2 regions of the Streptomyces sp. NPDC041814 genome follow, and region 1 is predicted to be linked to the other one. Evidence: predicted binding sites of a transcription regulator. Region 1 holds the regulator's gene; the other holds the start of a gene.
What was found. The regulator HspR, encoded in region 1, represses chaperone genes until heat shock. The targets are predictions, from matches to a motif close to TTGAGNNNNNNNNNCTCAA.
Positions count from the first base shown of each region.

Region 2: lon (endopeptidase La) is a predicted target of HspR. The motif match lies at 6,551-6,569, and genes of this name have one in related genera.

Region 1 is NZ_JBVJAM010000007.1:143,759-159,430, forward strand. It holds gene ACZ6C6_RS19325 ((Fe-S)-binding protein) at 1-861, opposite strand, end outside; gene ACZ6C6_RS19330 (sugar transferase) at 999-1,616, opposite strand; gene dnaK (molecular chaperone DnaK) at 1,866-3,713, shown strand; gene grpE (nucleotide exchange factor GrpE) at 3,710-4,360, shown strand; gene dnaJ (molecular chaperone DnaJ) at 4,493-5,677, shown strand; gene ACZ6C6_RS19350 (heat shock protein transcriptional repressor HspR) at 5,679-6,125, shown strand; gene ACZ6C6_RS19355 (helix-turn-helix transcriptional regulator) at 6,145-7,152, opposite strand; gene ACZ6C6_RS19360 (helix-turn-helix transcriptional regulator) at 7,149-8,123, opposite strand; gene ACZ6C6_RS19365 (helix-turn-helix transcriptional regulator) at 8,120-9,124, opposite strand; gene ACZ6C6_RS19370 (helix-turn-helix transcriptional regulator) at 9,312-10,322, opposite strand; gene ACZ6C6_RS19375 (Rieske (2Fe-2S) protein) at 10,602-10,922, shown strand; gene ACZ6C6_RS19380 (pyridoxamine 5'-phosphate oxidase family protein) at 11,028-11,432, opposite strand; gene clpB (ATP-dependent chaperone ClpB) at 11,648-14,242, shown strand; gene ACZ6C6_RS19390 (YbjN domain-containing protein) at 14,413-14,973, shown strand; gene ACZ6C6_RS19395 (pyridoxal phosphate-dependent aminotransferase) at 15,035-15,672, opposite strand, start outside.
Region 2 is NZ_JBVJAM010000003.1:262,700-278,371, forward strand. It holds gene ACZ6C6_RS10840 (sensor histidine kinase) at 1-380, opposite strand, end outside; gene ACZ6C6_RS10845 (protein phosphatase 2C domain-containing protein) at 745-1,527, shown strand; gene ACZ6C6_RS10850 (MarR family winged helix-turn-helix transcriptional regulator) at 1,557-2,039, opposite strand; gene ACZ6C6_RS10855 (lysozyme) at 2,280-3,122, shown strand; gene ACZ6C6_RS10860 (polysaccharide deacetylase family protein) at 3,371-4,051, shown strand; gene lon (endopeptidase La) at 4,114-6,528, opposite strand; gene ACZ6C6_RS10870 (DUF4259 domain-containing protein) at 6,709-7,110, shown strand; gene ACZ6C6_RS10875 (isochorismatase family protein) at 7,176-7,754, shown strand; gene ACZ6C6_RS10880 (RNA polymerase sigma factor) at 7,788-8,390, shown strand; gene ACZ6C6_RS10885 (hypothetical protein) at 8,387-9,328, shown strand; gene ACZ6C6_RS10890 (ATP-binding cassette domain-containing protein) at 9,339-10,121, shown strand; gene ACZ6C6_RS10895 (hypothetical protein) at 10,118-11,431, shown strand; gene ACZ6C6_RS10900 (hypothetical protein) at 11,428-12,030, shown strand; gene ACZ6C6_RS10905 (spermidine synthase family protein) at 12,119-12,811, shown strand; gene ACZ6C6_RS10910 (response regulator transcription factor) at 13,047-13,784, shown strand; gene ACZ6C6_RS10915 (HAMP domain-containing sensor histidine kinase) at 13,781-14,857, shown strand; gene ACZ6C6_RS10920 (multifunctional oxoglutarate decarboxylase/oxoglutarate dehydrogenase thiamine pyrophosphate-binding subunit/dihydrolipoyllysine-residue succinyltransferase subunit) at 15,115-15,672, shown strand, end outside.

The DNA.
Region 1 (15,672 bases):
CTGGGAGACACCGAACACGGCGTCGTCGGCCGGGTCCTCCCAGTCGATCTCCTTGCCGCCGGTCGTCATCGGCTGCAGGGCCCCCAGCGCGACCGCGCCGTCGGCGTTCCGCTTGAACCAGATGTTCGGGAAGGCCAGGAAGCGGTGCCAGGCGACACCCATGTTGGTGTTGAGCCCGACGGTGATCGCCCAGGTCATGGTGACCCCGAGCTTGATCATGGCGGTGAGGTAGACGAGGTTCTGGAGCGTCCCGAGGCTGAGCCCTTTGAACGCCGCGACCAGCGGATACGAGGCGAAGTAGGCGGCCTCGTAGCCGTCGACGTGGTGCAGTGCGCCCTCAAGGCCGCGGAGCGTCATGATCGCGAGACCGATGACGAGGATGACGGCTTCGACGAAGTACGCCTGGCCCATCTTCGAACCCGCGAAACGCGACTTGCGGCCGGCCCGGGCGGGCAGGTTCAGCTGGCGGATGGCGATGAGGACGACGATGCCCACGGTGGTCGCGAGCGCGATGAACTCCGTGTACACCTCGTACGGCAGCCAGCCACCGAGGACGGGCAGGACCCAGTCGGCCTTGAACAGCTGACCGTACGCCGTGACGATGGTCAGGCCCAGGGTCAGGAAGCCGACGGCGACGAACCAGTGGGCGACGCCGATGACGCCCCATCGGTTCATCCTGGTGTGGCCGACGAACTCCTTGGCCAGGGTGATCGTGCGGTCTTTCACGGAGTCGGTACGGCTGCCGGCCGGGACCGGCTGTCCGAGCGTGACGAACCGGTAGATCTGCGCGACGGCTCGGGCGATGAGCGCAACGCCGACCACGGTCAGCACCAGCGACACGATGATCGCGGCGAGTTGCATTGGGGGCTCCTCGGGCCTGCGAGGTGGGATCGATCCAGCGTCTACTAGCGGGTACTGCGTCTTCCAGTGACCACCGGAACTACGAGTATCGCTACTACTAAGCAGTAACTTAATCAGTCTGTGCCGACACTACCCACTTATTCCGCCGTGCTGTAGCCGGGCAGGCGGTGATCTGTGTCGCTCAGGCGTGCCTTGCCGGGCCGCGGCAGGGTGTGGGCCGCCTCGCGCAGGGGTACGCGTACGGCCTCGGCGAGGATCGCGAGGTCCAGCCGCAGCCCCTGGTGCCCGGCGTAGTGCTGGTCCAGCAGGTCCGCCTCGTCCCACGGCATCGCCGACCGGTGCCGCACCTGGGCCAGGCCGGTCAGCCCGGGCTTCAGTTCCTGACGCCAGCGCCGGGCGCCCCCGGTGCCGTTCCGTACGTCGCCCGGGGCGAGCGGCGCGGGCCCGACGAGGGAGAGCTCGCCGCGCACCACGTGGTGCAGGCGCGAAACCACGTCCAGCTTCAGCCACCGGGTGTCCAGGGAGCGCAGGGCGAAGGGGGCGCCGTGCAGGCCGGTGCGCGGGGAGTGCCGCGTCACGCGGCGGCCCCGTACGGCCAGCGCCAGGGCGGCGGCGGCCAGTAAAGGGGAGGCGAGGAGCAGCAGGGCCGAGCCGAGGAGCAGGTCGAGGGTGCGTTTGGCGGTCGGGCGGGGGAGCCGGGGCGGGCGCCGGAGGGGCGGCCGGGGTCCTCTTCCCCACTGTTTCTGCGTACGCATCGTTCGCACCTGCCTGCAATCGGCGGACTGAATGCCGCTTTTGTGCTGCTCGCGGCATTTTGTGACAGAACGATCCCATGCGGCCATGATGGGGGAGGGCTGTGCGGCGCCTGAGGCGCCAGGTGTCGCCGATGGCGCGCATGGGGAGCACCTAAGTTGAGTCGTGTCGACTCAGGTCTGTTGACTCCGGCAGGGGAGTCGTGCATCCTTGAGTCAGATCCACTCAAGTAGTCAGTTGGAGGAATCGAAATGGCACGTGCGGTCGGCATCGACCTGGGCACGACTAACTCCGTCGTCAGCGTTCTCGAAGGCGGCGAGCCCACCGTCATCACCAACGCAGAGGGCGCCAGGACCACGCCGTCCGTCGTCGCCTTCGCGAAGAACGGCGAGGTGCTGGTCGGCGAGGTCGCCAAGCGCCAGGCAGTGACCAACGTCGACAGGACCATCCGCTCGGTCAAGCGCCACATGGGCACCGACTGGAAGGTCGACCTGGACGGCAAGAGCTTCAACCCGCAGCAGATGAGCGCCTTCATCCTGCAGAAGCTCAAGCGTGACGCCGAGTCGTACCTGGGCGAGAAGGTCACCGACGCGGTGATCACCGTCCCGGCGTACTTCAACGACTCCGAGCGCCAGGCGACGAAGGAGGCCGGCGAGATCGCGGGCCTGAACGTCCTGCGCATCGTCAACGAGCCGACCGCCGCCGCGCTGGCGTACGGGCTCGACAAGGACGACCAGACGATCCTCGTCTTCGACCTCGGTGGCGGCACCTTCGACGTGTCCCTCCTGGAGATCGGCGACGGCGTCGTCGAGGTGAAGGCCACCAACGGTGACAACCAGCTCGGTGGTGACGACTGGGACCAGCGCGTCGTCGACTACCTGGTGAAGCAGTTCGCCAACGGCCACGGCGTGGACCTGTCCAAGGACAAGATGGCTCTCCAGCGTCTCCGCGAGGCCGCGGAGAAGGCGAAGATCGAGCTGTCCTCCTCGACGGAGACCACGATCAACCTGCCGTACATCACGGCGTCCGCCGAGGGCCCGCTGCACCTGGACGAGAAGCTCACGCGCTCGCAGTTCCAGCAGCTCACCGCGGACCTCCTGGACCGCTGCAAGACGCCGTTCCACAACGTCATCAAGGACGCGGGCATCCAGCTCTCCGAGATCGACCACGTCGTTCTCGTCGGTGGCTCGACCCGTATGCCGGCCGTCACCGAGCTCGTCAAAGAGCTGACCGGTGGCCAGGAGGCCAACAAGAGCGTGAACCCGGACGAGGTCGTCGCCATCGGCGCCTCGCTCCAGGCCGGCGTCCTCAAGGGCGAGGTCAAGGACGTCCTGCTCCTCGACGTCACCCCGCTGTCCCTCGGTATCGAGACCAAGGGCGGCATCATGACCAAGCTCATCGAGCGCAACACCACGATCCCGACCAAGCGGTCCGAGATCTTCACGACGGCCGAGGACAACCAGCCGTCCGTGCAGATCCAGGTCTACCAGGGCGAGCGCGAGATCGCGGCGTACAACAAGAAGCTCGGGATGTTCGAGCTGACCGGTCTGCCGCCGGCCCCGCGCGGGGTCCCGCAGATCGAGGTCTCCTTCGACATCGACGCCAACGGCATCATGCACGTGACGGCCAAGGACCTCGGCACCGGCAAGGAGCAGAAGATGACCGTCACCGGCGGCTCCTCGCTGCCGAAGGACGAGGTCAACCGGATGCGTGAGGAGGCCGAGAAGTACGCGGAGGAGGACCACGCCCGCCGCGAGGCCGCCGAGTCGCGCAACCAGGGCGAGCAGCTCGTCTACCAGACCGAGAAGTTCCTCAAGGACAACGAGGACAAGGTCCCGGCCGACGTGAAGACGGAGGTGGAGACCGCGGTCACCGAGCTGAAGGAGAAGCTCAAGGGCGAGGACTCCGCCGAGATCCGCACGGCCACCGAGAAGGTCGCCGCCGTCTCCCAGAAGCTGGGCCAGGCGATGTACGCCAACGCCCAGGCCGAGGGCGGCCCGCAGGCCGACGCGCAGCCGGGTGCCGAGCAGGCCCAGGACGACGTCGTCGACGCCGAGATCGTGGACGACGAGAAGGACTCCAAGGGCGGTGCGGCGTGACCGAGGAGACTCCGGGCTTCGAGGAGGAGCCCGACGTCCCCTCCGGCGCCACCTCTGACGACGCCGAGCCGAAGGCCGCCACCCCCTCCGAGGAGGAGGCGGCGGCCCCGGCCGGGGACGCGAACGAGACCACGGCCCTGACCGCGCAGCTGGACCAGGCCCGCACGGCGCTCAACGAGCGCACCGGTGACCTCCAGCGGCTTCAGGCCGAATACCAGAACTACCGCCGCCGTGTGGAGCGGGACCGGGTCACGGTCAAGGAGATCGCCGTCGCGAACCTCCTGTCCGAGCTGCTGCCCGTCCTGGACGACGTCGGCCGGGCCCGGGAGCACGGCGAGCTCGTGGGCGGGTTCAAGTCGGTGGCTGAATCGCTGGAGACGGTCGTCGCGAAGCTGGGCCTCCAGCAGTTCGGCAAGGAGGGCGAGCCCTTCGACCCGACGGTCCACGAGGCCCTGATGCACAGCTACGCGCCGGACGTCGAGGAGACGACCTGCGTGGCGATCCTGCAGCCCGGTTACCGGATCGGCGAGCGCACCATCCGCCCCGCGCGGGTGGCCGTCGCCGAACCCCAGCCGGGGGCGGCCCCCGCGGCCGCGAAGGAAGAGAAGGCAGACGACGAGGAGAGCGGTGGCGGCGAGGAGGTCTGACATTCCGTCCGATCACCTGGCAGCACACCGCCCGGCCACCCGGGCCTCCCGTCCGGTCGGTGCCGGGGCCTGCGGGCCCGGCGCCGCCCGGACGGGGGGCTCCCGGCCGGTCGTCCGGAAGGAGGGACGTCGATGAGTACGAAGGACTTCGTCGAGAAGGACTACTACAAGGTTCTCGGCGTCCCCAAGGACGCCACCGACGCCGAGATCAAGAAGGCGTACCGGAAGCTCGCCCGCGAGTTCCACCCGGACGCCAACAAGGGCGACGACAAGGCGGAGGAGCGCTTCAAGGAGATCTCCGAGGCGAATGACGTCCTCGGCGACACCAAGAGGCGCAAGGAGTACGACGAGGCGCGCGCCCTCTTCGGCAACGGCGGCTTCCGCGCCGGGCCGGGCGGTGCCCAGGGCAACTTCAACTTCGACCTGGGGGACCTCTTCGGAGGCGCCCAGGGCGGGGGCCAGGGGGGCGCCGGCGGTTTCGGCGGCGGCGGCCTCGGCGACGTGTTCGGCGGCCTCTTCAACCGCGGCGGCGGCGCCGGTACGAGGGTGCAGCCGCGGCGCGGCCAGGACATCGAGTCCGAGGTGACCCTCAGCTTCACCGAGGCGGTCGACGGGGCCACGGTCCCGCTCCGGATGTCCAGCCAGGCCCCCTGCAAGGCGTGCTCCGGCACCGGCGACAAGAACGGCACCCCCAGGGTCTGCCCGACCTGTGTCGGCACCGGTCAGGTCTCGCGCGGCAGCGGTGGCGGCTTCTCGCTGACCGACCCGTGCGTGGACTGCAAGGGCCGCGGCCTCATCGCCCAGGACCCGTGCGACGTCTGCAAGGGCAGCGGCCGGGCCCGCTCCTCGAACACCATGCAGGTGCGGATCCCGCCGGGCGTCTCGGACGGCCAGCGCATCCGGCTGCGCGGCAAGGGCGCCCCGGGCGAGCGCGGCGGACCGGCGGGCGATCTGTACGTCGTGGTCCACGTCGACGCCCACCCGGTCTTCGGCCGCAAGGGCGACAACCTCACCGTCACGGTGCCCGTCACCTTCACGGAGGCGGCGCTCGGCGGCGAGGTGAAGGTGCCGACGCTCGGCGGCCCGTCCGTGACCCTCAAGCTACCGGCCGGTACGCCGAATGGGCGTACGATGCGGGCCCGTGGCAAGGGCGCGGTCCGCAAGGACGGCACCCGGGGAGACCTCCTGGTCACCGTCGAGGTGACCGTGCCCACCGACCTCGGTACCGAGGCCAGGGACGCGCTGGAGGCATACCGCAAGGCGACCGCGGGGCATGACCCCAGGGCGGAGCTGTTCCAGGCGGCGAAGGGAGCTTGAGGTGGACGGCCGACGGCGTAATCCTTACGAACTGACCGACGAGTCCCCGGTGTACGTGATCTCGATCGCGGCCCAGCTGTCGGGCCTGCATCCGCAGACACTGCGCCAGTACGACCGCCTCGGCCTGGTCTCGCCCGACCGTACGGCCGGACGTGGCCGGCGCTACTCGGCCCGCGACATCGAGCTGTTGCGCACGGTGCAGCAGCTGTCGCAGGACGAGGGCATCAACCTCGCCGGCATCAAGCGCATCATCGAACTGGAGAACCAGGTCGCGGCGCTCCAGCAGCGCGTCGCCGAACTCTCGGCGGCCGTGGACGGAGCCGCGGCGGCCATGCAGCAGCGCGAGGCCCAGGTCCACGCGTCGTACCGGCGCGACCTGGTCCCGTACCAGGACGTGCAGCAGACCAGCGCCCTGGTGGTCTGGCGCCCCAAGCGCCCCAAGGACTGACCCCGCGCCAGGCGGCCCGTCACCCCGGACTTCCGGGTGTGGCGGGCCGTTTCGCGTATACGGGGCCGGCCGGGGCCTCCACGAGGCCGGAGCGGACGAGGAGGGCGCCGAGGTGGGTGCGGCTGGTGGCGTTGAGGGTGTGCATGAGTTTGGCGATGTGGGCGCGGCAGGTGCGGACGCTGATGCCGAGCTCTTCCGCTGCGGCCTGGTCGGTGCAGCCGTCGGCCAGGAGGCGGGCGATGCTCTGCTGGACGGCGGTGACGGGGGCGCCGGGGAGGGCGGTGGGGAGGTGCTGGGTGAAGGGCGTGGCGAGGGCCCAGAGGGTTTCGTAGACGGCGGCCAGGTAGCGCACGAGGGCGGGGTGGCGGATCTCCAGGGCGGTGTTGCCGTCGGGGGATGCGGGGAGGTAGGCGACGGCCCGGTCGAAGATGATGAGGCGGTCGATGGCCCGTTCCAGGGTGCGGACCTTCAGGAGCCCGCTGGGCAGCTGGGCCAGGTACTCCTTGAGCGGGGGGCTGTAGCGCGCGGAGTGCTGGTAGATGTGCCGGACGCGGACGCCCCGCGCGACCGTGGGCAGCGTCCCTGACAGCGCGATCCGGAGCTGTTCCGGTGTACGGGTGCTGCCGGGCTGGATGGTCAGGATCTCGTCTCTGGCACCGTCCGCGGAGCCGTTGATGGACGCCTGGATGGCCGACCGACCGTGGAGCGTGACGAGCGGGACGGGTTCTCGGTTCGCCGACGCGAGGGGGACGAGGGACTTGGCCAGCCGGTCGATCGCGCGTACCTGGTCGAAGACCTGGCGGGCGAGCGGATGCAGCAGGTGCGCCAGCCCGGCGGTGGGCGGTACGGGGCGCAGCCGGAGGCTGTCGTGGGGGTCGGGAAGGAGCAGGGCGCCGTCGGCGACGCAGGGCACGTGCGCGGCGGCGGACCGGGCGATGCTGCCCTGGGTGAGCGCCTGCGTATAGAGGCTGATGGCCTCCTCGCAGAGTTCGCTTCCGCCGTGGCGGTGTTCGGGCGGCAGGGTCATCGGGTGGGCTCCGCGAGGCCGGACTGGACGAGGAGGGCGCCGAGGTGGGTGCGGCTGGTGGCGTTGAGGGTGTGCATGAGTTTGGCGATGTGGGCGCGGCAGGTGCGGACGCTGATGCCGAGCCTTTCCGCTGCGGCCTGGTCGGTGCAGCCGTCGGCCAGGAGGCGGGCGATGCTCTGCTGGACGGCGGTGACGGGGGCGCCGGGAAGCGCGGTGGGAAGGGGATCGCCGAAGGGGGTGGCGAGGGCCCAGAGCGTTTCGTAGACGGCGGTCAGATAGCGCACGAGGGCGGGGTGGCGGATCTCCAGGGCGGTGTTGCCGTCGGGGTCGGCGGGGAGGTAGGCGACGGCCCGGTCGAAGACGAGCATGCGGCCCACGCTCTGCTCCATGGTGCGGATCTGCAGGCGGTCGGCCGGGATCTCCGCCAGGTACTCCTTGAGCCGGGGGCTGTAGCGCGCCGAGTGCTGGTAGAGGTGTCTGAGCCGCCCGCCCGCCGCGAGGACGAACTCCGCGTTCGTCCGGCCCTGGCGCATGTTGTGGGCCAGGCGGTTGCCGCCGGGCTGGGCGGTCAGGACTTCCTCCCGGGCGGACCGCGAGGCGTTGTGCAGCGCCGCGCGTATCCGGTCGGCCCCTTCGATCACGGTGACCGGACGAGTGGGGTTCCCGTCGGTTTCCGTCTCCGCGAGCAGCGGCAGCAGGGACCGGGTCAGCTCGGTCGTCAGCCGGACCCGTGCGTCGATCTCGCGGCTGAGAGGGCTGAGCAGTTGCCCCAGCACCGCGGACGGCGGCACGGGGCGCAGCCACGCCCCGTCCCGCGGGTCGGGGAGGAGCAGTCCGAGTGCGGTGAGGCAGGGGGCGGGCTCCGCGGCGCTGCGGGCGATGCGGCCGGCGGCGAGGGCGTCCCCGTAGACGGCGAGGGCGGCTTCGCAGAGCTCCCGTTCGCTGTGGGGGTGCGTCGCCGGCACGGTCATTCCCCGGCGCCTTCCCCGGAGCCCTGTCCGGCACCCTCCACGAGGCCGGACTGGACGAGGAGGGCGCCGAGGTGGGTGCGGCTGGTGGCGTTGAGGGTGTGCATGAGTTTGGCGATGTGGGCGCGGCAGGTGCGGACGCTGATGGCCAGCTTGCGGGCCACGACCTGATCGGTGTTCCCCTCGACGAGGAGGCGGGCGACGCTCAGCTGGGCGGCGGTGATCGGGGTGTCGTGCGCGGGCGCCTGGAGGGGGGAGGTCAGCGGCTTGGCCTGGGCCCACAGCACCTCGTACACCTGGATCAGGTAGCGGACGAGTGCGGGGTGGCGGATCTCCAGTGCGACATCGCGTTCGGGGCTGGCCGGGATGAAGGCGACGGTGCCGTCGAAGACGAATAGACGCTCGACCGTCTGCTCGATGGTGCGCACCTGGATGGAGGCCGGCGGCATGTCGTCCAGATAGGCCTTGATGGCCGGGCTGTAGCGGGCGGGGTGCTGGTAGATGTGGCGCAGCGTCACGCCGCGCTCGGTCATGGCCAGCCCCCGGCCCAGTGCCTTCTTGAGCTGGTCCACCGGTCGGTTGCCGCTGGGCTGCAGGGTCAGGACCTCGTCCCGTGCGCCGTCCGTGGCGTTCTGGATGGCCGCCTCGATCAGCGGGATGCCCTCCAGGACGGTGATGGCGAGGTTGGGGTCGGTGCTGGCGATGGAGGCCAGCGGCGCCAGGGAGTCGGCCAGGGCGGCGGAGAGCCTGATGCGTTCGTGGATCTCCCGCGTGACGGGCTGCAGCAGGTGGGCGAGAGCCGAGGACGGTGGCACCGGCCGGATCCAGCCATCCTCCTGAGGGTCGGGGTGGACAAGGGCCAACTCGGTGAGGCAAGGAGCGGCTTCGAGCGCGGAGCGGGGGAGCCGGCCCGCTCTGAGCGCTTCGGTGTACGTCCCGACGCCGGCTTCGCACAGTTCCAGATCGCCGTGCGGCTGATGCGGTATGTCCTCGTCCCTGCCCATTCGGGACCCCCCACTTTTGGCAGTGCAGCAAGATGACGGTGGTGCCAGCCTAGTTCCCGGGCCAGTGTGGAGCTGTCGGGGGAGCCGGGAACTCCCCCGGCTGATCAAGGGCGCGGCCATGCTCTCCCCCATTGCGTGGCCCGCCCGCCCGGCCCGGGGGGTGGGGATCTTTGGGGCCGGCTGCCGGTCAGGAATCCTGGTCCAGGATTCCTGACCGGGCGATCAGGTAGCCGAGTTGGGCGCGGCTGGTGCTGCCGAGAACGGCGGACAGTTTTGCCACGTGGGCCCGGCAGGTACGCACGTTCATGCCGAGGCGGCGGGCTATGGCTTCGTCCACGTGCCCCTCCACGAGGAGTTGGGCGATGGAGCGTTGAACACCCGTGATGCCGTCGCGTGCCGGATTGTAGGGCGCGGCCTCGTTCAGCGGGACGGCCCTGCTCCAGAGCTGTTCGAATACCTTCGTCAGGTACGCGACCAGGCCGGGGTGCCGCAGCTCCAGCGCGATGGGCGGGTCGTCCCTGGCCGGAATGAACGCCACAGTGTCGTCGCAGATGATGAGGCGCTCGATGAGTTCCTCCAGCGTCCGGATCTCCATGCGGGCGCCGGCCATGAGGTCCACGTACGCGTAGGTGCGCTGGCTGTGCCTGACGGTGTGCTGGTAGAGCGTGCGGACGCTGATCCCGGAATCGATGAGAGGCTTGCTGCGCGCCAGGGCCTCGCTCAGCACCTCCTCGCTGCGCTTGCCTCCCGGCTGGACGGTCAGCACCTCTTGCCGGCTCTCGGAAATGGCCAGATCCAGCGCCCCGTTGATCCGGTCGATGCCCTCCAGCACTGTGATCGCGTGCGTGGCGGCGGGCCGCTGCGCACTGATCGCCATGAAAGGTTCGAACGCGTTGGTCAGTTCCACCGACGTGCGCCTGCGGTCCTGGATCTCGCGTTCCAGGGGATGGAGCCGCTGTGCGAGCGCGGCGGACGGCGGAACCGGGCGGAGCCAGGAATCGTCGTCGGGGTCGGGCAGCAGAAGGCCGAATTCGATCAGGCAGGGAGCCGGTTGCACCTCGGTTCGGGCGATGCGCCCGACGCCCAGCGCGGCCGAGTACAGCCTGACCCCGTCGGCACATAGATCCGCCACCGAATGAGTATGTGCCGGTTTGGCATCGATTGCGGGCAAAGCTCCACCCCCCAGGGTCCTGAACATTCAGGAACATGATGCATCGGTTCTGTGGCTTTGACGTGTCCGAATGAGCCATCGTCTTCTAGTGGAGCGGGGGAGACGATTCCATCAAGTGAGGACGAAGCCGGCTATGTTCAAGAGATTGCTTCGCTCAGTGCTTGGCACTGTAGTTGCGGCTGCTGCGCTGCTGCTCATGGCGCAGGTCTCTCCGCCAGACCTCGGATCGGGCAGCGACTCCGTAGCCATCGGTACTCTGCCGCAGGGCGACGTGGGGTGGGGTTACTCGATTCCTCAGGACCGGCCTTGACCACCCCTCCGGACGACCGGACCTTCCGGCGTGAGATGGCGACCGCCTACCGGTCAGGGTGGCATTTCATCGACCTCGTCACGGCGCTGCCCCACCGTGGTGACTCGTTGATGGTCACCCTGTTCGGCGACCCGGTCGTCGTCGCCCGCGAGGACGACGGCGAGGTCCGCGCCTACCGGTGCCTGCGCAAGCCGCGGGGCGCGCCGCAACCGGTGCGCTGTGCCATTCGGTACGACATGATCTTCGTGAATCTCGCGCAGCGTGACCATCAGCTGTTCGAGCCAGAAACCATTGCCGCCACCCCCCACAGTGCCTGAGCGATCCCCCGTCGTTCCACGTCGCTCAGTCACTTCCCCCACACAACGGCGCCACCGTGACCTGAACACGGTGGCGCCGTTGTGCTTTGCCCGCGGGCCGCACGCTCAGCCGCGGCCGAGCGCCCGGTCCAGGGTGATCTCGATGACGACCCGGTCCGGGTTGGGCGACGGCACCCGGTCGTAGCGCTCCGTGTGGCGACGTACGGCCTCCGCGACGCGCTCCGGGTCCGTGCTGATCCGGGCCACGCCCTCCAGGGTCGCCCAGCGGCGGCGGTGCACCTGGCACGCGGCGACCCGGGCGCCGTCCGGACCCGCGGCCAGGATGTTGGCCACCTTGCGGCTGTGCTTGTTGGTGATGACCCGGGCGAGGCCGGCCTCGGGGTCGTACGTCACGCACACCGGGACCACGTGCGGGGTGCCGTCGGGGCGGGGTGTGGTGAGGGTGCACACGTGGTTCTCGCGCCAGAACGCGAGGTACTCAGGGCTCGGCTGGTGTACGTCGACTGCCATGGACCCCAGCGTATGCGGGCGGGAACGGCCAGCGGTGGCGGGTGCCCGCAGGGGCCGCTTCACTCGGAGGAAGGGGCGCGGCGCGTTTTCGCCTTGAGTGGAATGCGCTCAACTCTCGGCGCGCGCAGCCTTGAGTGGAATAGACTCAACTTTGTACACGTTGACCGTGTCAGTAAGAGGAACGGACTCGTCATCGCAAGGAGGAGACAGCGCACGTGGACGCCGAGCTGACCAACAGGAGCAGGGACGCCATCAACGCGGCCACCAGCAGGGCCGTGAAGGACGGGCATCCCGATCTGACCCCGGGGCATCTGCTGCTCGCGCTGCTCGCGGGTGAGGACAACGAGAATCTGGTCGATCTGCTGGCCGCCGTCGAGGCCGACCAGATCGCCGTTCGCACCGAGACGGAACGGCTCCTGGCCGCGCAGCCCAGCGTGACCGGGTCGACCGTCGCGCCGCCCCAGCCCAACCGCGAACTGCTCGCCGTCATCGCGGACGCCGCGCAGCGCGCCAAGGAGCTGGGCGACGACTACGTCTCCACCGAGCACCTGCTGATCGGGACCGCCGCAAAGGGCGGCCGTGCCGGTGAGATCCTCGACGGGCAGGGGGCCAGTGCGAAGAAGCTGCTGGACGCGTTCGAGAAGAGCAGGGGAGGGCGCCGGGTGACCACTCCCGACCCGGAGGGCCAGTACAAGGCCCTGGAGAAATTCGGCACGGACTTCACCGCCGCCGCGCGCGAGGGCAAGCTCGACCCGGTCATCGGCCGGGACCAGGAGATCCGCCGCGTCGTCCAGGTGCTCTCGCGGCGCACCAAGAACAACCCGGTGCTCATCGGCGAGCCCGGCGTCGGCAAGACCGCCGTGGTCGAAGGGCTCGCCCAGCGCATCGTGAAGGGCGACGTTCCCGAATCCCTCAAGGACAAGCGGCTCGTCTCGCTCGACCTCGGTGCCATGGTCGCGGGCGCGAAGTACCGCGGCGAGTTCGAGGAGCGCCTGAAGACCGTCCTCTCCGAGATCAAGGAGAGCGACGGCCAGATCATCACGTTCATCGACGAGCTGCACACCGTCGTGGGCGCGGGCGCCGGCGGCGACTCCGCGATGGACGCGGGCAACATGCTCAAGCCGATGCTGGCCCGCGGCGAGCTGCGGATGGTCGGCGCGACCACGCTGGACGAATACCGCGAGCGGATCGAGAAGGACCCCGCCCTGGAGCGCCGCTTCCAGCAGGTGCTGGTCGCCGAGCCGTCCGTGGAGGACACCATCGCGATCCTCCGCGGCCTCAAGGGGCGTTACGAGGCCCACCACAAGGTCCAGATCGCCGACGCGTCCCTGGTCGCCGCCGCGACCCTGTCCGACCGCTACATCACCTCCCGCTTCCTGCCCGACAAGGCCATCGACCTGGTGGACGAGGCGGCCTCGCGGCTGCGCATGGAGATCGACTCCTCGCCCGTCGAGATCGACGAGCTGCAGCGCTCCGTCGACCGTCTGCACATGGAGGAGCTGGCCCTCAGGAACGAGACCGACGCCGCCTCCAAGCAGCGCCTGGAGAAGCTGCGCCGCGACCTCGCCGACAAGGAGGAGGAGCTGCGCGGCCTCAACGCCCGCTGGGAGAAGGAGAAGCAGGGCCTCAACCGGGTCGGTGAGCTGAAGGAACGCCTGGACGACCTGCGCGGCCAGGCCGAACGCGCCCAGCGCGACGGCGACTTCGACACCGCGTCGAAGCTGCTGTACGGGGAGATCCCCGGCCTGGAACGCGAGCTGGCCGAGGCCGACGAGGCCGAGCAGGAGGCCGCCCGCGAGCCCAAGGAGACCCTGGTCAAGGAAGAGGTCGGACCGGACGACATCGCGGACGTCGTGGGCGCCTGGACCGGCATCCCGGCCGGCCGCCTCCTGGAGGGCGAGACGCAGAAGCTGCTGCGCATGGAGTCGGAGCTGGGCAAGCGCCTGATCGGGCAGACCGAGGCCGTGCAGGCCGTCTCGGACGCGGTACGCCGCACCCGCGCCGGCATCGCCGACCCCGACCGCCCGACCGGCTCGTTCCTCTTCCTCGGCCCGACCGGGGTCGGCAAGACCGAGCTGGCGAAGGCCCTCGCGGACTTCCTCTTCGACGACGAGCGGGCCATGGTCCGCATCGACATGAGCGAGTACAGCGAGAAGCACAGCGTCGCCCGGCTGGTCGGCGCCCCGCCCGGTTACGTCGGTTACGAGGAGGGCGGCCAGCTCACGGAGGCGGTCCGCCGCCGCCCGTACAGCGTCGTCCTGCTGGACGAGGTCGAGAAGGCCCATCCCGAGGTCTTCGACATCCTGCTCCAGGTCCTGGACGACGGGCGGCTCACCGACGGACAGGGCCGGACGGTGGACTTCCGGAACACCATCCTGATCCTGACGTCCAACCTCGGCAGCCAGTACCTGACCGACCCCCTGACCAAACCGGAGGAGAAGAAGAGCCAGGTCCTGGAGGTCGTCCGGGCCTCCTTCAAGCCGGAGTTCCTGAACCGGCTGGACGACCTGGTGGTCTTCTCCGCGCTGTCTGGCGACGAGCTGGCGCACATCGCGGGCCTTCAGATCGACCGGCTCGCGAGGCGCCTGGCCGACCGGCGGCTCACGCTGGACGTCACCCCGGAGGCCCTGGCCTGGCTGGCCGAGGAGGGCAACGACCCGGCGTACGGTGCCCGGCCGCTGCGCCGCCTCATCCAGACGGCGATCGGCGACCGGCTCGCCAAGGAGATCCTGGCGGGCGAGATCAGGGACGGCGACACGGTCCGCGTGGACCGCTTCGAGGACGGCCTGATCGTCGGAGCGGCGAGCTGAGAGCCGCCGCGCCGACGCGGTAAGCGGAATCCGTACGGCGTCATCGGAAGGCCCCGGCCCCGTTCCCGCCCGCTGAATATCAGCTTGTGGCGGATCGGGGCCTTCCGGGCTTGCCATGCCCCGCCCGGCATAAGAGAGGATGGCAGCCAACCGCACGAAGGGAAGTAACGGTGAGCATCGATCCGTCCTCGATTCCTAACTTCGGGGCCCAGCCCGAACCGCAGGCGGCAGGACCGGAGGGCCCCGTCGTCCCTGACCAGGACCTCGTCAAGCAGCTGCTCGACCAGATGGAGCTGAAGTACGTCGTTGACGACGAGGGCGACCTCGCCGCTCCGTGGGAGGAATTCCGCACGTACTTCATGTTCCGCGGCGAAGGCGAGCAGCAGGTCTTCTCGGTCCGTACGTTCTACGACCGCCCGCACGCCACGGACCAGCGCCCGGTCCTCCTCGACGCGATCGACGACTGGAACCGCCGCACCCTGTGGCCCAAGGTCTACACGCACACCCACGAGCCCGAGGAGGGCGAGGAGGCCGGCCCGTCGGTCCGCCTGATCGGTGAGGCGCAGATGCTCATCGGCACCGGCGTCTCCCTGGAGCACTTCGTCTCCTCGACGGTCAGCTGGGTGCGCGCCTCCATCGAGTTCGACAAGTGGCTCCTGGAGCGCCTGGGCCTGGCCCCGGCCGAGCAGAAGTCCGAGGACGGCACGGAGCAGTCCGCTCCGGACGCCTGAGTCCTCTCCGCACGCGTGAAGAGGCCCGGCCGGGGGAACCCGCGCCGGGCCTCTTCACGCGTCAGAGCCGCTTCAGCCGGGACACGGCCTCCTGGAGCACGTCCGTCCGTTTGCAGAACGTGAAGCGGACGAAGGGGGCGCCCTGGTCGCGGTGGTCGTAGAAGACGGCGTTGGGGACGGCCACCACTCCGCAGCGCTCCGGCAGTGCCCGGCAGAACGCGATGCCGTCACCGGCCGCGTCGAGCGGGCGGATGTCGGTGGTGACGAAGTAGGTGCCGGCCGGGCGGTAGACCGCGAATCCGGCCTCCGCGAGGCCCGCGCAGAGCAGGTCCCGCTTGGCGCGCAGGTCCGCCCGCAGATCCTCGTAGAAGCTGTCGGGCAGCCGCAGCGCCTCGGCGACGGCGTACTGGAGCGGGCCGCCGGAGACGTACGTCAGGTACTGCTTCGCCGAGCGCACCGCCGTCACCAGCTCGGCACTGCCGGTGACCCAGCCGATCTTCCAGCCGGTGTAGGAGTACGTCTTGCCGGCCGACGAGATGGTGACCGTGCGGTCGCGCATGCCGGGGAAGCCGGCCAGCGGCAGGTGTTCCCCCTCGAAGACCAGGTGCTCGTAGACCTCGTCGGTGACGACGAGGAGGTCGTGCTCGCGGGCCAGCTCGGCGATGGCCTCCAGTTCCTCGCGGCTCAGCACCGTGCCGG
Region 2 (15,672 bases), on a different contig from region 1:
AGGAGGTCGGCCGGGGCCGCGCCGCGGATCTCGTCCACCTGCTGGTCGACCCGGGCGCCCCGGTTGCCCGGCTCGCCCTCCCGGCCGCCCGCGATGTAGACGGTGACCTCGTCACGCTCGTCGGCGAGGGAGTGGGCCAGGGAGATCGCCTGCTGGTTCAGCTCGGCGAGGGTGACCAGATGCTGCGAGTCGGTGAGGTCGGACGAGGCGGCGAGCACGGCCGGTGTCCCCGCCGCTATGACGGTGATCCCGACGACGGCGACGCCCGCGACCAGCCGGCTACGGACGCGCACGCGGCGACCGCCCTCCGCCGGGGTCGTCGGCGCCGCCTCGGAACCGCTGTTGCTGCCGCCCTTGCTCCGAGGCCGCTTCTTCTGCACCGGTGCTCGCAATCTCGACTCGTCCGCCCTTGAAGCAGAGGTGACGCACGGTCACATGAACGAGCGTCCCGCCCCCTGGTACGGCTCCCGACCATTCCAGTGCTTTTCAGGAGGGGGCGCGCATCAACCGCTCCGCCACACGAACGAGTGAACAACACTCCCGAGTTGGCGAACAAGTCTCCCCAGCGGGCCCCGGGGCCATGCGTGGACACCGGCTGGAACTTCCGCCCGGGCTTTGGCAGGATGCCCGCCCGCACCCCGGGGCGGAGTGATTCCTTCCGCGTCTCCCAACCTTCTGACCTGCTGGTACACACCAATCGCGGTGCCGTGCAGGCACGGTGAAGGCATCGTGCAGACTGGCGGCATGCGTATCGAACTCGCGACCGCTCCCGGCGCTCCGGACCGCCCGAACGAGGACTGGACCGCCTCGGTCCTCCCCGCTTCCGGTCGGGGCGGCGGGCTGGTGCTGCTGGACGGCGTGACCCCGCCGCAGGGCGATGCCGGTTGTGTGCACTCGGTTCCGTGGTTCACGGCCCGGCTGGGCGGGGCCCTGGTCGAACTGTCCGGTTCGCGGCGGGATCTGACCTTGCGGGAGATCCTCGCGGAGTCCATCCGGCGCACCGCGGACGCCCACCGCTCGACCTGTGACCTTTCTCACGTACGTACGCCACAGGCGACCGTCGTCGTGGTGCGTTGGGACGGGGCCGAGGTGGAGCACCTGGTGCTGTCCGATTCGGTGCTGCTGCTCGAAGCGCCTGACGGGGGCGTCCGCGCGGTGCTGGACGACCGGCTCGACCGGCTGCCCCGGGAGTTCCTGGTCTCGGACGCGGTGGCCGACGCCCGGGCGCGCAACAAGGAGGGCGGCTTCTTCACGGCCGCCGCCGACCCGGCCGTGGCGGAGCGCGCGGTCACCGGACGGACGCCGCGCGCCGGGGTGCGGGCCCTGGCCGCGATGACGGACGGGGCGAGCCGCTGGACGGAGATGTTCGGCGAGGGCGACTGGGCCGCGTGCCTCGGGATCCTGGAGAAGGAGGGCCCGCAGGCGCTGATCGACCGGGTCCGCGCCCTGGAGGACGCGGACACGGAGCGTGAGCGCCTCCGGGGCAAGACCCACGACGACGCGACGGCGGCGTACGTACGGCTGTAGGGCCTCTCGGCTGCGGGCCCCCGGGGCGCTCAGTCCTCGGCGCGTGCGTTCAGCTGGTGCAGCAGGCGGGCGAGTTCCGCGACCTCGGCGCGGTCCCAGTCGGCCAGCTTGCGGACGTAGCGGTCGCGGCGGGCGTCGCGGACGCTCCGGAAGCGGGCGAGCCCTTCCTCGGTGAGGTGCACGAGGAACGCGCGCCCGTCGGCCGGATCCGGCTCGCGCGCCACCAGGCCGAGCGCCTCCAGGGCGCGGAGCTGCCGGCTCATGGTGGCCTTCCCGACGCCGAAGTAGGCGGCGAGGTCGGTGGCCCGCTGCCGGCCGGCGGATTCCAGGCGTACGAAGAGGCCGTAGGCGGCTGCCTCCAGTTCGGGGTGCACCTCGCGCGCCATCTCGCCGGAGTTGGCCCGCGCCCGGCGCAGAAAGACGGCCAACTCCAGCTCCAGGGCGAGGAATTCGCGGTCCACACCACTTCCTCCGGTAGCGCCGGGTTCACGTCCGCTTTCGCTCCCGTGCACGTCAACTCCCCTCAAGAGGTTTCCCGCAGATGAAAGTTTCTTCCGCCGGCGGTCATCACCGCAGCTCCGCCAGTATTTCGCAGGAGTAGACCAACGGCGCCGCCCAGGCCCTCTTCCGCCGCACGGGTCTACGTGCGTAGCGTCATGCATGGCATGTCCACACCATGACATGCATCCGGGGGAGCCGTGCGGCGCCTCCCGGGTCAGCAGATCCCCCCACCGAGGTCTCGGAGGCACGCAATGCCCGTGCACAGATCCGGCTCCACGAAGTCCCGTCGCTCGCGCTTCGCCGCGGCCGGCACTCTGCTCGCAGCCCTCTCCCTCCTCATCGCGCTCCCCGGCGCCTCGAACGCCGCGGGCGGCGACCCCACCGCACCCGCGCGCGGCACCGCCACCATGGGCATGGGCGTCGTCGCCCACGACGGCAAGGGCGGCCTGCCCGTCGGGTCCACCGTCACCCAGACCGAGGGCGTGGACGTCAGCAGCCACCAGGGCAACGTCGCCTGGTCGACGCTCTGGAACAGCGGCGTGAAGTGGGCCTACACCAAGGCCACCGAGGGGACGTACTACACGAACCCCTACTTCGCGCAGCAGTACAACGGCTCGTACAACGTCGGGATGATCCGCGGCTCCTACCACTTCGCCACGCCCGACACCACCAGCGGCGCCACCCAGGCCAACTACTTCGTGGACCACGGGGGCGGCTGGTCCAGGGACGGCAAGACCCTGCCGGGCGTGCTCGACATCGAGTGGAACCCGTACGGCGCGCAGTGCTACGGCAAGACCGCGGCCGGAATGGTGTCCTGGATTCGCGACTTCGTGAACACCTACAAGGCCCGTACCGGACGCGACGCGGTCATCTACACCGCGACGAGCTGGTGGCAGACCTGCACCGGGAACAACTCCAGCTTCGGCACCACCAACCCGCTGTGGGTGGCCCGGTACAACACCACGGTCGGCACACTCCCGGCCGGCTGGGGCTTCTACACGATCTGGCAGTACACGTCCTCCGGCCCGACGGTGGGCGACCACAACCACTTCAACGGCGCCCTCGACCGCGTACAGGCACTCGCCAACGGATAGCGGCGACAGCCTCCCGCACCACGCGGAGCCCGGTGACGCACCCCGTCGCCGGGCTTCGCCGCGTTCCGGCCACCCCACTATGAACCCGGTGTATACAGCGCATGTATAGTCGCCGTTCCAGGTCGCACACCAGTGCGTTCGTTCACCAGAGGGAGTGGCACGCCGTGCCCAGTAAGAGGAAGTCGATCGGTACGGGGTTGGCCGTCGCTCTTGTGACAGCGCTCACGCTCACACTGAGCGGCTGCACGATGGAGACCACCGCGCCCGGCTCGGCCCGCGACGACGCGGCTTCGGACGCCAAGGCGCCGATGGGCCCGGTGGACTGCCGCAAGGCCAAGTGCATCGCCCTGACCTTCGACGCGGGCCCGGCGGAGGACACGCCCCGGCTGCTGGACATCCTCAAGGAGAAGAAGGTCCACGCGACGTTCTTCCTGCTCGGCAAGAACCACGTCAAGAAGCACCCGGACACCGTGCGGCGGCTCGCGGCCGAAGGCCATGAGATCGCCAACCACACCTGGTCGCACCAGATCCTGACCGACCGGAAGCCGGCCGAGATACGCGCCGAGCTGGAGAAGACGCAGGACGCCATCGCCGCGATCACCGGCAAGAAGCCCCGGCTCATGCGCCCGCCGCAGGGCCGCACCGACGACACCATCTCCGGGATCTGCAAGGACCTCGGGCTCTCCCAGATCCTGTGGAGCGCCACCGCCAAGGACTACTCGACCACCGACTCCGCGCTGATCAGGAAGCGGATAGTCGACCAGGCGGGCAAGGACGGCATCATCCTGCTGCACGACATCTACAAGGGCACCGTGCCCGCCGTGCCGGGGATCATCGACACCCTGAAGAAGCAGGGCTACACCTTCGTGACGGTCCCCCAGCTGATGGCCCCGGCCGAGCCGGTCCCGGGCACGATCTACCGCCCGTAGGCGCGTACGGCAACGGCCCGCCTCCCCCGCGAGGGGAAGGCGGGCCGCCGTGTCCGTGGCGCCTACGCCGCCGCCGGAATCCTGTGCTCCGCCGTGGCCGGGGCCAGGGCGATCTCCAGCACCTGGCGGACGTCGGTGACCGGGTGGACCTCCAGGGTCTCCAGCACCTCGGCCGGGACGTCGTCCAGGTCGGCCTCGTTCCGCTTGGGGATCACCACGGTGGTGATGCCCGCCCGGTGCGCGGCCAGGAGCTTCTGCTTCAGGCCGCCGATCGGGAGCACCCGCCCGGTCAGCGAGACCTCACCGGTCATCGCCACATCCGTGCGGACCAGCCGTCCGGAGAGCAGCGAGGCCAGCGCGGTCGTCATCGTGATGCCCGCGCTCGGGCCGTCCTTGGGGACCGCGCCCGCCGGGAAGTGGATGTGCACGCCCCGGTCCTTGAGGTCCGCGACCGGCAGCTCCAGCTCCGCGCCGTGCGACCGGAGGAAGCTCAGCGCGATCTGCGCCGACTCCTTCATGACGTCGCCCAGCTGGCCGGTGAGGGTCAGCCCGGACGCCCCGGTCTCCGGGTCGGCGAGCGACGCCTCCACGAAGAGGACGTCCCCGCCCGCCCCGGTCACCGCGAGCCCGGTGGCCACGCCCGGCACCGCCGTACGGCGCTCGGCCGGGTCCTGGGCGGACTCGGGCACGTGGTGCGGACGGCCGATGAGACCGCGCAGGTCGTCCGCGCCCACCGTGAAGGGCAGCTCGCGGTCGCCCAGTTCGCTCTGGGCCGCGACCTTGCGCAGCAGCCGGGCGACGGCGCGCTCCAGATTCCGCACCCCGGCCTCGCGGGTGTACTCGCCGGCCAGCTTGCGCAGCGCCGGTTCGTCCAGGGCGACCTCGTCCTTCTCCAGGCCGGCCCGCTCCAGCTGGCGCGGGAGCAGGTGGTCGCGGGCGATGACGACCTTCTCGTCCTCGGTGTAGCCGTCGAGCCTGACCAGCTCCATGCGGTCGAGCAGCGCCTCCGGGATGGCCTCCAGGACGTTGGCCGTGGCCAGGAAGACGACGTCGCTGAGGTCGAGCTCGACCTCCAGGTAGTGGTCGCGGAAGGTGTGGTTCTGCGCGGGGTCGAGGACTTCGAGGAGGGCGGCGGCCGGGTCGCCCCGGAAGTCGGAGCCGACCTTGTCGATCTCGTCCAGGAGGACGACCGGGTTCATGGAGCCGGCCTCCTTGATGGCGCGCACGATGCGTCCGGGCAGCGCCCCGACGTACGTACGCCGGTGGCCGCGGATCTCCGCCTCGTCCCGGACACCGCCGAGCGCGACGCGGACGAACTTGCGGCCCATGGCGTGCGCGACGGACTCCCCCAGCGAGGTCTTGCCGACGCCGGGCGGGCCCACCAGGGCCAGCACCGCGCCGCCGCGCCGCCCGCCGACGACGCCGAGGCCGCGGTCGGCCCGGCGCTTGCGCACCGCGAGGTATTCGGTGATGCGCTCCTTCACGTCCTGGAGGCCGGCGTGCTCGGCGTCCAGGATCTCCTGGGCGCCCTTGATGTCGTACGCGTCCTCGGTGCGCTCGGTCCAGGGCAGTTCGAGGACGGTGTCGAGCCAGGTCCTGATCCAGGAGCCCTCGGGGCTCTGGTCGGAGGCGCGCTCCAGCTTGTCGACCTCCTTGAGCGCCGCCTCGCGGACGTGCCCGGGCAGGTCGGCGGCCTCGACGCGGGCCCGGTAGTCGTCGGACTCGTCCTCCGGGTCGCCGTTGAGCTCGGAGAGCTCCTTGCGTACGGCGTCGAGCTGGCGCCGCAGCAGGAACTCGCGCTGCTGCTTGTCGACGCCCTCCTGGACGTCCTTGGCGATGGACTCCGCGACGTCCTGCTCGGCGAGGTGTTCGCCCAGCCACTGGATGGCGAGCTTGAGCCGGGCGACCGGGTCGGCGGTCTCCAGGAGCTGGACCTTCTGGGCGGTCGTGAGGAAGGGCGAGTACCCCGAGTTGTCGGCGAGCGCGGAGACGCCCTCGATCTGCTGGACCCGGTCCACGACCTGCCAGGCCCCGCGCTTCTTCAGCCAGCTGGTGGCGAGCGCCTTGTACTCCCTGACCAGCTCGGCGACGGCCCCGGGCAGAGGGTCGGGGACGGATTCGTCCACCCGGACCCCTTCGACCCAGAGGGCGGCGCCGGGGCCGCTGGTGCCCGCTCCGATGCGGACCCGGTCGCGGCCCCGGATGAGGGCGCCCGGGTCACCGTCGGAGAGCCGCCCCACCTGCTCGACGGTGCCGCGGACACCGATCCCGGTGTACGTCCCGTCGATGCGCGGGACGAGCAGCACCTCGGGCTTGCCCCCGCCCTCCCGGGCGGCGGCCTGCGCGGCCTCCACGGCGGCGCGCACCTCGGTGTCCGACAGGTCCAGCGGCACCACCATTCCCGGCAGCACGACCTCGTCGTCAAGCGGCAGCACGGGCAGGGTGAGCGGTGTGACGGCAGTGGACTCAGTAGCCATGATCTCCCCTTCGGCAGTCAAGTTGAGCTATACGGGCTCAATGCTTGTGAGCCCCAGGATGTTCCCCAAGCGTTGTTCGCTCTGAGCGATCAGGGTGTGGCCCAGCGGAACGGGTGCTCCGGACCGTTGTCAGTGGTGCCTGCCACGATGCGTGGAGATCGAGCCACCAGGGAGACGCATATGGGTACGTGGGACGTGGGCCCCTTCGACAACGACACCGCCGCCGACTGGTGCGGCGGTCTGGACGAGGCCGCGCCGGAGGCGCGCGAGGCGATGGTCCGGGCCGCGCTGGCCGAGACGGCGGACACCACGGACTACCTGGACTCGGACGTGGCGAACGAAGCCATAGCGGCCGCCGCCCTGGTCGCGGCGCAGTGCCCCGGGGGTGCCCCCGCCGACTCCGCGTACGGCCCGGACGAGCCCCTTCCGGACCTGACCGGCCTGCGCGGACTCGCGCTCCGGGCCCTGGACCGGGTCCTGACGGAACCGTCCGAGGCGCTGGAGCTCTGGGAGGAAGCGGAGGACGGGCCCTGGCACACGGGGATCAACCAGCTGCGCGGGACGCTTATGCCCCGGCCCTGAGCGGGCCCTTGCCGCGCGCCCGATATTCCGTGGAGCCCCGGCGCCGCGCCGGACAGGATGGCCTCGTGACCGAGACCCCGCTCCCCGTGCAGGCCCTGATCGTCGTGGACGTGCAGAAGGACGGGGTGACCGGCGCGGGTGCCGTGCCCGCGGCCGATGCGCTGCTGGACCGTACGTCCGGGCTGCTGGAGCGGGCCCGGCGGGCGGGCGCGGTCGTCGTCCACCTCCAGAACGACGGCGACCCCGGGTCGGGCGACGAGCCGTTCACACCGGGCTGGGCGCTGCACCTGCCGGTCGTGGAGGGCCCCGCCGAATCCGTGATCCGCAAGACCTGGGACGACGGCTTCAGGGGCACGTCGCTGGGCGCCGTGCTGGCGGAGGCGGGCGTCGGGGCGCTGGCGGTCTGCGGCGTCATGTCGGAGATGTGCGTCCAGGCGACGGCCCGCACCGCCCTGGAGCTGGGCTACCGGGTCGTCCTCCCGCACGACGCCCACGCCACGCACGACGTCCCGGCCGCCCCCGGAATCAGCGCCGCGGTCCCCGCCGCCGTCGTCTCCCGGGTCGCCGCCTGGGCGATCAGCGCGGACGCGGACGTCACCACGCCCGCCTCGGCCGTACGGTTCACGGCGCCGCCGAGCGCGTGAACCGGGCGGCGGGCGACCGCCGATAGAGGGGGTGTGAGCCACTTGCACCCCTCGGGGGACGACCGGAGCGACGACGCGCTGTTGCGTGCTGTCGCACAGGGGGACGCGGCCGCCCTGGCCGCGTTCTACGACCGGCATGCCGGCTGGCTCCTCGCCCGCCTGAGCCGCCGGTGCCCGGACGCGGAGACCGTACGGGAGGTCGTGCAGGACACCTTCGTGACGGTGTGGCGCTCCGCCGCCGCGCACCGGGGCGCGGCGGCGGGCGGCTGGCTCTGGGTGATCGCCGCCCGGCGCCTGGTCGACGCCCAGCGCACCCGGGCCCGGACGGAACGCGCGACGGCGGCCGAGCAGGCGGGCGGCAGCCGCTGGGCCGCCCCCGCCCCGTCCGCCGAGGACCGGGTCCTGGCAGGCCTGGAGTACGGGGACGTGGGCGCCGCGCTCGACCGGATCTCGCCGGAGCTCCGGGAGGTCCTGCGGGCGACGGTGGTCGACGGCCTGACCACCAGGGAGGCCGCCCGGCTGCTCGGCATACCCGAGGGCACGGTCAAGACCCGGGCCATGCGCGCCCGCCGCGAGTTGCGCACCGCCCTGGACCGGCTCGTCGCGGAGAACGGCCCCCTGGGAGGCACGGCATGACGGCCTGGCACGTGACGGACGATCTGGTCCTGCGGTACGCGGAGGGCACGGCCCCGGAGACGGACGCCTGGTCCCTGGAGAAGCACGTCGAGTCCTGCACGGGGTGCGCGGAACGCGTGTCGGGCGCGGTACGCGACCAGGGGGCCGGAGCGGCGGTACTGGACGCGATCCGGGCGGCGGTGCTGGCGGATGCGACGGCGGCACCGGAGGCGGGCGCGTGGCGCCGGGCGCTCGGCGCGGATGTGTCCTGGGCCGGGGCGTGGCGGCGGGTGCGTGGTGCGGGTGTGTGGGGTCGCGTGCCCGGCCCCCACCGCCTCGGGCACGTGCTCCGGGCCGCCGGGCCCGCTCTGCGCGGGCAGTGGACCGGGGCGCTGCTGCTCGTCGTGTGCACGGCCGTGGCGCTCGCGTACGGGGGTGGGCTCGGGGGGTCGGTGCGGGCGCTGTTGCTGCTCGTGGCGCCGGTGCTGCCGGTGGCCGGGGTCGGGGTCTCGTACGGGCGCTCGGCCGACCCGCTGCACGAGATCATCGCCACCTCCCCCGGCGGCGGGCTGCGGCTGCTGCTGACCAGGACGGCCGCGGTGCTCGGGGTGACCGTTCCGGTGCTCGCCCTGGCCTGGGCGGTGCTGCCCGCGTCGGCCGGCGGGCCGGGGCCGCTGGCCTGGCTGCTGCCCGGACTCGCCCTGACCCTCGCGGCCCTGGCGCTCGGCTCGTACGTCGGCTGCCGCACCGCCGCCCTTGTCGTCGCTGCGGGCTGGGCGGCCGCCGTCACCGTACCGGCGCTCGGCACGTCCCCGTCCGCGTTCCTCGACGGAGCGCCGACGGCGCTCGGCTACTTCGCGGGGCTCCCCGCACAGGGCGCGTGGGCGGGGGCGGCCGTGCTCGGCGCGGCGCTGCTCGTCCTGCGCCGCCGATCCTTCGACCACCTGGAGACGTCATGAGCGTGATCGCGTGAACAGCACCGTCAGGGTGTCCGGGCTGACGGTCCGGCACCGCCGCAGGACCGCCCTGGACGCCGTGGACCTCGCCTTCGGGCCCGGTGTGCACGGGCTCCTGGGCCCCAACGGAGCCGGCAAGACCTCGCTGATCCGGGTCCTGTCCACGGCCGCCGCGCCGGACGCCGGGCGGATCGAGCTGCTGGGCGCCGGCGTGGGGTCGGCGTCCGACCACCGGGCCCGGGCGGAGGTCCGGCGCAGGCTGGGCTATCTGCCGCAGGAGTTCGGCTACTACGCCGGGTTCACCGTCCGCGAGTTCGTCGCGTATGTGGCGTGGCTCAAGGAGATGGACGGCGCCCGGGTGGCCGGCGCCGTGGAGCGCGCGGTGGACCGCGTGGGTCTCGCCGACCGGATCGACTCCCGGATGAAGACGCTGTCCGGCGGCATGCTCCGGCGCGTCGGCATCGCCCAGGCGATCGTCAACGAACCGGAGCTGCTGCTCCTGGACGAACCGACCGCCGGGCTCGACCCGGAACAGCGCGTCGAGTTCCGCGCCCTGATGCGGGACCTCGGGGGAAGCGCGACGGTCATCCTCTCCACCCATCTGGTCGAGGACGTGGTGGCGGCCTGCGAGGACGTGACCCTGATCGAGGCGGGCCGCGTCGCGTACCGGGGAACGACGGACGAGCTGGCGGCCCTCGGCAAGGACGACGAGACGGACGCGCTGAACGGCAGCCCGATCGAGCGGGGCTACACCACCGCCCTGCGCTCCCACCGGGCGACGGCGGGCGCCCGATGACCCTCACCGAAGCCCCCGAGCGGCGGAAGGCCCCCGGCCCGGCGCTCCCCGCCCTGCGCGCCGAGGCGCGGCGCGGCATCGGCCCGTGGACCGGGCTGTCCACGGCGGTCACGCTCGGCGTGACCATGGCCGCGAAGGCCGACTCCTGGCAGGGCGACTGGATCGAGACCCAGAGCCTCCTGCACTCCGGCGCCACCCTGCTCGCCGGTCCTCTGGTGGCCGCGGCGGCCTGCTGGCAGGGCGCCCGCGACCACCGGCGCTCGACCGACGAGCTGTGGCGCTCCACGCCGCGTGCCCGGTGGCGGCGGATGGCGGTGGCCGCGCTGCCGGTCGCGCTGTGGGCGGTCGCCGGGTACGTGGTCGCGCTGGCCGGGACCCTGGCGGCCACGTGGCCGTACGCGGGCGGCGGCGGCCCGCTCCCCTCCCTCGTCGTGGTGGACGGCGCCGTCCTGGCGGCCGTGGCGCTGCTCGGGTTCTCCGCCGGTGTGCTGTGCCGGTGGCGGCTGGCCGCGCCCGTCGTCGCCGCGCTGATGTACCTGGTGCTCGGGGTGCCGAACTACTCGGAAACCTCGACGCAGTACCTCGACCCGGCCGTGCAGTACGCGCTGTGGGACCAGGTGCCCGTGTGGTGGTTCGCCCCCGCCATGGTGGTCTGGACCGGCGGACTCGCGGTTGCCGCGCTCACCGCCGTCGCGGCCCGGCGCCGGCTCACGGCTCTCGTACCGCTCGCCGTGGCGGCCGTCGTCGCCCCGCTGATCGTGTCCACGGGCGACGGCATGTTCCGGGCCGATCCGGCGGCCCACCACCTCGCCTGCACGGAGGGGACCCCCCGGTTCTGCCTGAGCGGGCGTCAGGAGCACCTGCTGCCCCAGGTCGCCGAGGCGCTGTCGGGGCTGACCGGGCGGCTGGAGGGGGTCCCCGGCGCCCCGGAGCGTTACGTCGACCGGTTTCCCGCGTCTCCCGCGCGGCGCGCCGACGAGTCGTGGATGCCCACCCCGAACGTCGGCTGGTACCTCCTGCGCGGGCGGCTCCAGCACACGGAGGACTTCGCCTGGCAGGTGGCCGTGCAGCTGCACGACCGGGACTGCCCCGGTCACGAGGCGGGATCCGAGAGCTGGAACCGCGTGACCGGGACCGACTTCGCGGTCTCCGGGTGGCTGATCGGTCCCCGCACGGCACAGGTCTATGTTTCGGATTCCCCCGAGCTCCGCCGACTCGAAGCCATGCCCGACGCCGAGCGCCGCACCTGGCTCGGCCGCTACATGAGCGCCCGCAACAGCTGCGATCCCTCGGAGGTACCGGTCCTGTGAGCCTGCCCGTCCTCTACCTCCGCTCCCGCACCCTCCCCCGTACCGCAGCCGCCGTGGCCTGCACGGCCCTGCTCGCGGCCTGGGCCGCCCACTGGATCCAGGCGCAGCCCACCTTCGACCACAGGGCCCGCGTCCCCGTCCTGGTCCTGGCCCCGCTGCTGGTCTCGTCGGCCATCGGGACGAGCCTGTACGCCCCGGCGGACGAGCTCGACCGGACGGCGGTCCGGCGCTGGTGGCCCCGCCGGCTGGCGCACCTGCTCGCGCTCACCGTCCCGGCCGCCGCAGCCCTCGCGCTGGCCGTGCCCGGGCACCCGGAGGCGTTCGGCGCGCCCGGCATGGTGCGCAACGTGCTGGGCGCGACCGGGATCACCGCCGCCGCGGCCGCCCTGATCGGCGCCCGGCTCAGCTGGCTGCCGGTCACCGTGTACATCGGCGCGGTCTACCTGGCCGCGCCGCGCACCCCGGGCGGGGCCGCCGCCGTGTGGGCCTGGCCGATGCAGCCGGGGCCCCAGGCGGGGGCGTGGGTCGTCGCGGCGGCGGCGTTCGCGGGCGGGGCGGCGCTGTACGCCGTGCGCGGGGCGCGCCGCGAGCGCGGCTGACCGGGCCCGTACGAACTCGCTGGCCCCCGCCCGTCCCCGCGCGACAGGATGGCGGGGACAGTCGCCCCGGCCACCGGAGATCAGCGCCATGCCCCACACGTTCGGCCCCGCCGCCGACGCCCCCGTCACCCTGGACCGCCGCGAGGGACCCCACGGGGAGGTCGTCCTGCGCCGGCGCGGCGAGGACTTCGAGATCATCGCCAACGGGTGCTTCCTGATGGACACCTCCGACGGGCGCTCCGAGCGGCTGCTGATCGACGCCGCGCTCGCCGCGCTCCCGGCCGGCCGCTCCGGGCCCGCCGTGCTCATCGGCGGGCTCGGAGTCGGGTTCTCGCTCGCCCGGGCCGCCGCCGAGCCCCGGTGGGGCCGGATCGCGGTCGCCGAGCGGGAGGAGGCGATCGTGGACTGGCACCGGCGGGGCCCGCTGGACCGGATCTCGGGACCCGCGCTCGCCGACCCCCGCACGGAGATCCTGACGACCGACCTCGTCGCGTACCTGCGTACGACTACGGACCGTTACGACGCACTGTGTCTGGACATCGACAACGGGCCGGACTGGACGGTCACCGAGGACAACAACGACCTCTACTCCCCCGCGGGCCTCGCCTACTGCCGTGCGCGGCTCAACCCGGGCGGGGTGCTCGCCGTCTGGTCCGCACAACCGTCCGCCGCATTCGACCAGGCCCTACGGAATGCCGGATTCCAGGGGGTACGGGCGGAAGAAGTGGGCGTTGCCCGAGGTGTGCCCGACGTGGTCCATCTCGCAATCCGGGACGAGTGAGATCCCCCCACCGGGTATCGGAAGCCCCGGACACCCGGGGGCCAGGGCCCCCGGACACGGCACTCCGCTCCACGCGAGAGCCTCGCGCGGCGGTCCGGCCTTGCACCCTGCGTAGCCGGAAACCCTCCGCTGCCTCTACGCTGCTGACCGGTAGCGGGATCACCCAACGAAATTCACGAGCGAAAACCGTACGTCCGGGGGAATGGCCTCCGTGAGAACGGGCAGGGGCGGGGCGATGGAACAGACACACACCACCCACAGCGGCGTCGCGGCCACCCCGGGCGCGCAGCGCCGGGTGCTGGTGGTCGAGGACGACGCCACGATCGTCGATGCCATTTCCGCCCGGCTGCGGGCGGAGGGCTTTCTCGTGCAGACCGCGCTCGACGGCCCGGCCGCAGTGGACGCGGCCGAGGCATGGCAGCCCGACCTGATGGTGCTCGACATCATGCTGCCCGGCTTCGACGGCCTGGAGGTCTGCCGCCGGGTCCAGGCCCAGCGGCCGGTGCCGGTGCTGATGCTGACCGCGCGGGACGACGAGACCGACATGCTCGTCGGGCTCGGGGTCGGCGCCGACGACTACATGACCAAGCCGTTCTCGATGCGTGAGCTGGCCGCCCGGGTGCACGTACTGCTGCGCCGGGTGGAGCGGGCCGCGCTGGCCGCGGTGACGCCGCGCAGCGGCATACTCCGCCTCGGCGAGCTGGAGATCGACCACGCGCAGCGCCGGGTGCGGGTCCGCGCCGACGACGTGCACCTGACCCCGACCGAGTTCGACCTGCTGGTCTGCCTGGCCAACACCCCGCGCGCGGTGCTCTCCCGGGAGCAGCTGCTCGCCGAGGTGTGGGACTGGGCGGACGCCTCGGGCACCCGGACGGTCGACAGCCACATCAAGGCGCTGCGCCGGAAGATCGGCGCGGAGCGCATCCGTACCGTGCACGGCGTCGGTTACGCGCTGGAGACCCCCGCGCCATGACCTCGCCCGGACCGGGGCTGCGGCCGTTCTCGATCAAGGCCAAGCTGGGCACCCTGGTGGTGGTCTCGGTGTTCATCACCACCGGACTGATCATGGTGGCCTTCCGTACGCGGACCGAGCTGCGGTTCATCACCGTGTTCTCGGTCATCGCGACCCTGCTGATCACCCAGTTCGTGGCGCACGGCCTGACCGCCCCGCTGGACGAGATGCGCGCGGTGGCCCGGTCGATCTCGCACGGCGACTACACCCGGCGGGTCAACGGGGCGGGCCGCCGCGACGAGCTCGGCGACCTGGCGCAGACCATCAATCTGATGGCCGACGACCTGGCGGCCGTGGACCGGCACCGCAAGGAGCTGGTGGCGAACGTCTCGCACGAGCTGCGCACGCCCATCGCGGCGCTGAGAGCCGTCCTGGAGAACGTCGTGGACGGGGTGTCCTCGGCCGATCCCGAGACGATGCGCACCGCACTGAAACAGACGGAGCGCCTGGGCCGCCTCGTGGAGACGCTGCTCGACCTGTCCCGCCTCGACAACGGCGTCGTCACGCTGAAGGCCAACCGCTTCGAGGTGTGGCCCTATCTTTCCGGGGTGCTGAAGGAGGCGAACCTCGCCGCCGCGCACCGCCGGCTCTCCTCCGGGTCCGGCAACCACTCCCGTACGGACGTCCATCTGCACCTGGACGTGTCGCCGCCCGAGCTGACCGCGCACGCGGACGCGGAGCGGCTGCACCAGGTGGTGGCCAATCTCATCGACAACGCCGTCAAGCACAGCCCGCCGCACGGCCGGGTCACGGTGCTGGCCCGGCGCGGCCCGCAGCCGGAGTCCCTGCACCTGGAGGTGGTGGACGAGGGCCCCGGCATCCCGGAGTCCGAGCGCCACCGGGTCTTCGAGCGGTTCAACCGGGGCGACGTGGCCTCGCCGCACGGTCCTGGCAGCGACGGCGGTACGGGGCTCGGCCTGGCGATCGCCCGCTGGGCGGTGGATCTCCACGGCGGCCGGATCGGAGTGGCCGAATCTGCTCGCGGCTGCCGGATCCGCGTCACTCTTCCGGGGATTCCACAACCGCGAGGTTGACTTAGGGTTCGAACCGGAAGGCCGCGTTCTGCGTGTTCCGGTAACGGGATACGGTCGAGGGGGCCGCTGCCGCGGCCTCGCGTACCCGGAGCGAAGCGGAACCATGCTTGTTTCCCGCCATTTCCAGCGCCGAAACCCGGCTTCCGATGTGACTTGCACGACGAAGACCTCCCCGGCCTGCAAGGAACGGCCGCGGAGGCGTAGCCTTGATTCCCGCTGTCCATCACCTTGCGAAGCGGAAGAGGGCGGTCACCGCCGTGTCGTCTCAGTCCCCCAGTAACTCGAGCATCTCGACCGACCAGGCCGGCCCGGGCACCAACCCGGCCGCGGCATTCGGCGCCAATGAGTGGCTCGTCGACGAGATCTACCAGCAGTACCTCCAGGACCCCAATTCGGTCGATCGTGCCTGGTGGGACTTCTTCGCCGACTACAAGCCGGGCAAGACCGGCACGGCGGACAAGCCCGGCACCGCAGCCGCGGGGGCTGCAGCGCCCGCCGCCCCGGCCGCCCCCACCACACCGGCGGCCCCGGCCGCTCCGGCCCAGCCCGCCGCCCAGGCCCCGGCGGCCCCCGCCGCCCCGGCCCAGGCAGCCCCGGCGGCCCCCGCCGCCCCGGCCCAGGCAGCCCCGGCGGCCCCGGCCGCTCCGGCCGCGCCCAAGGCACCGGCGAAGGCCGCCCCGGCTCCGGCCGCCAAGGCCCCCGCCGCGAAGGCCAAGGCCGCCGCGGACACCGAGGCGCCGGCCGGACCGGAGTACGTGACGCTGCGCGGCCCGTCCGCCGCGGTCGCGAAGAACATGAACGCCTCGCTGGAGCTG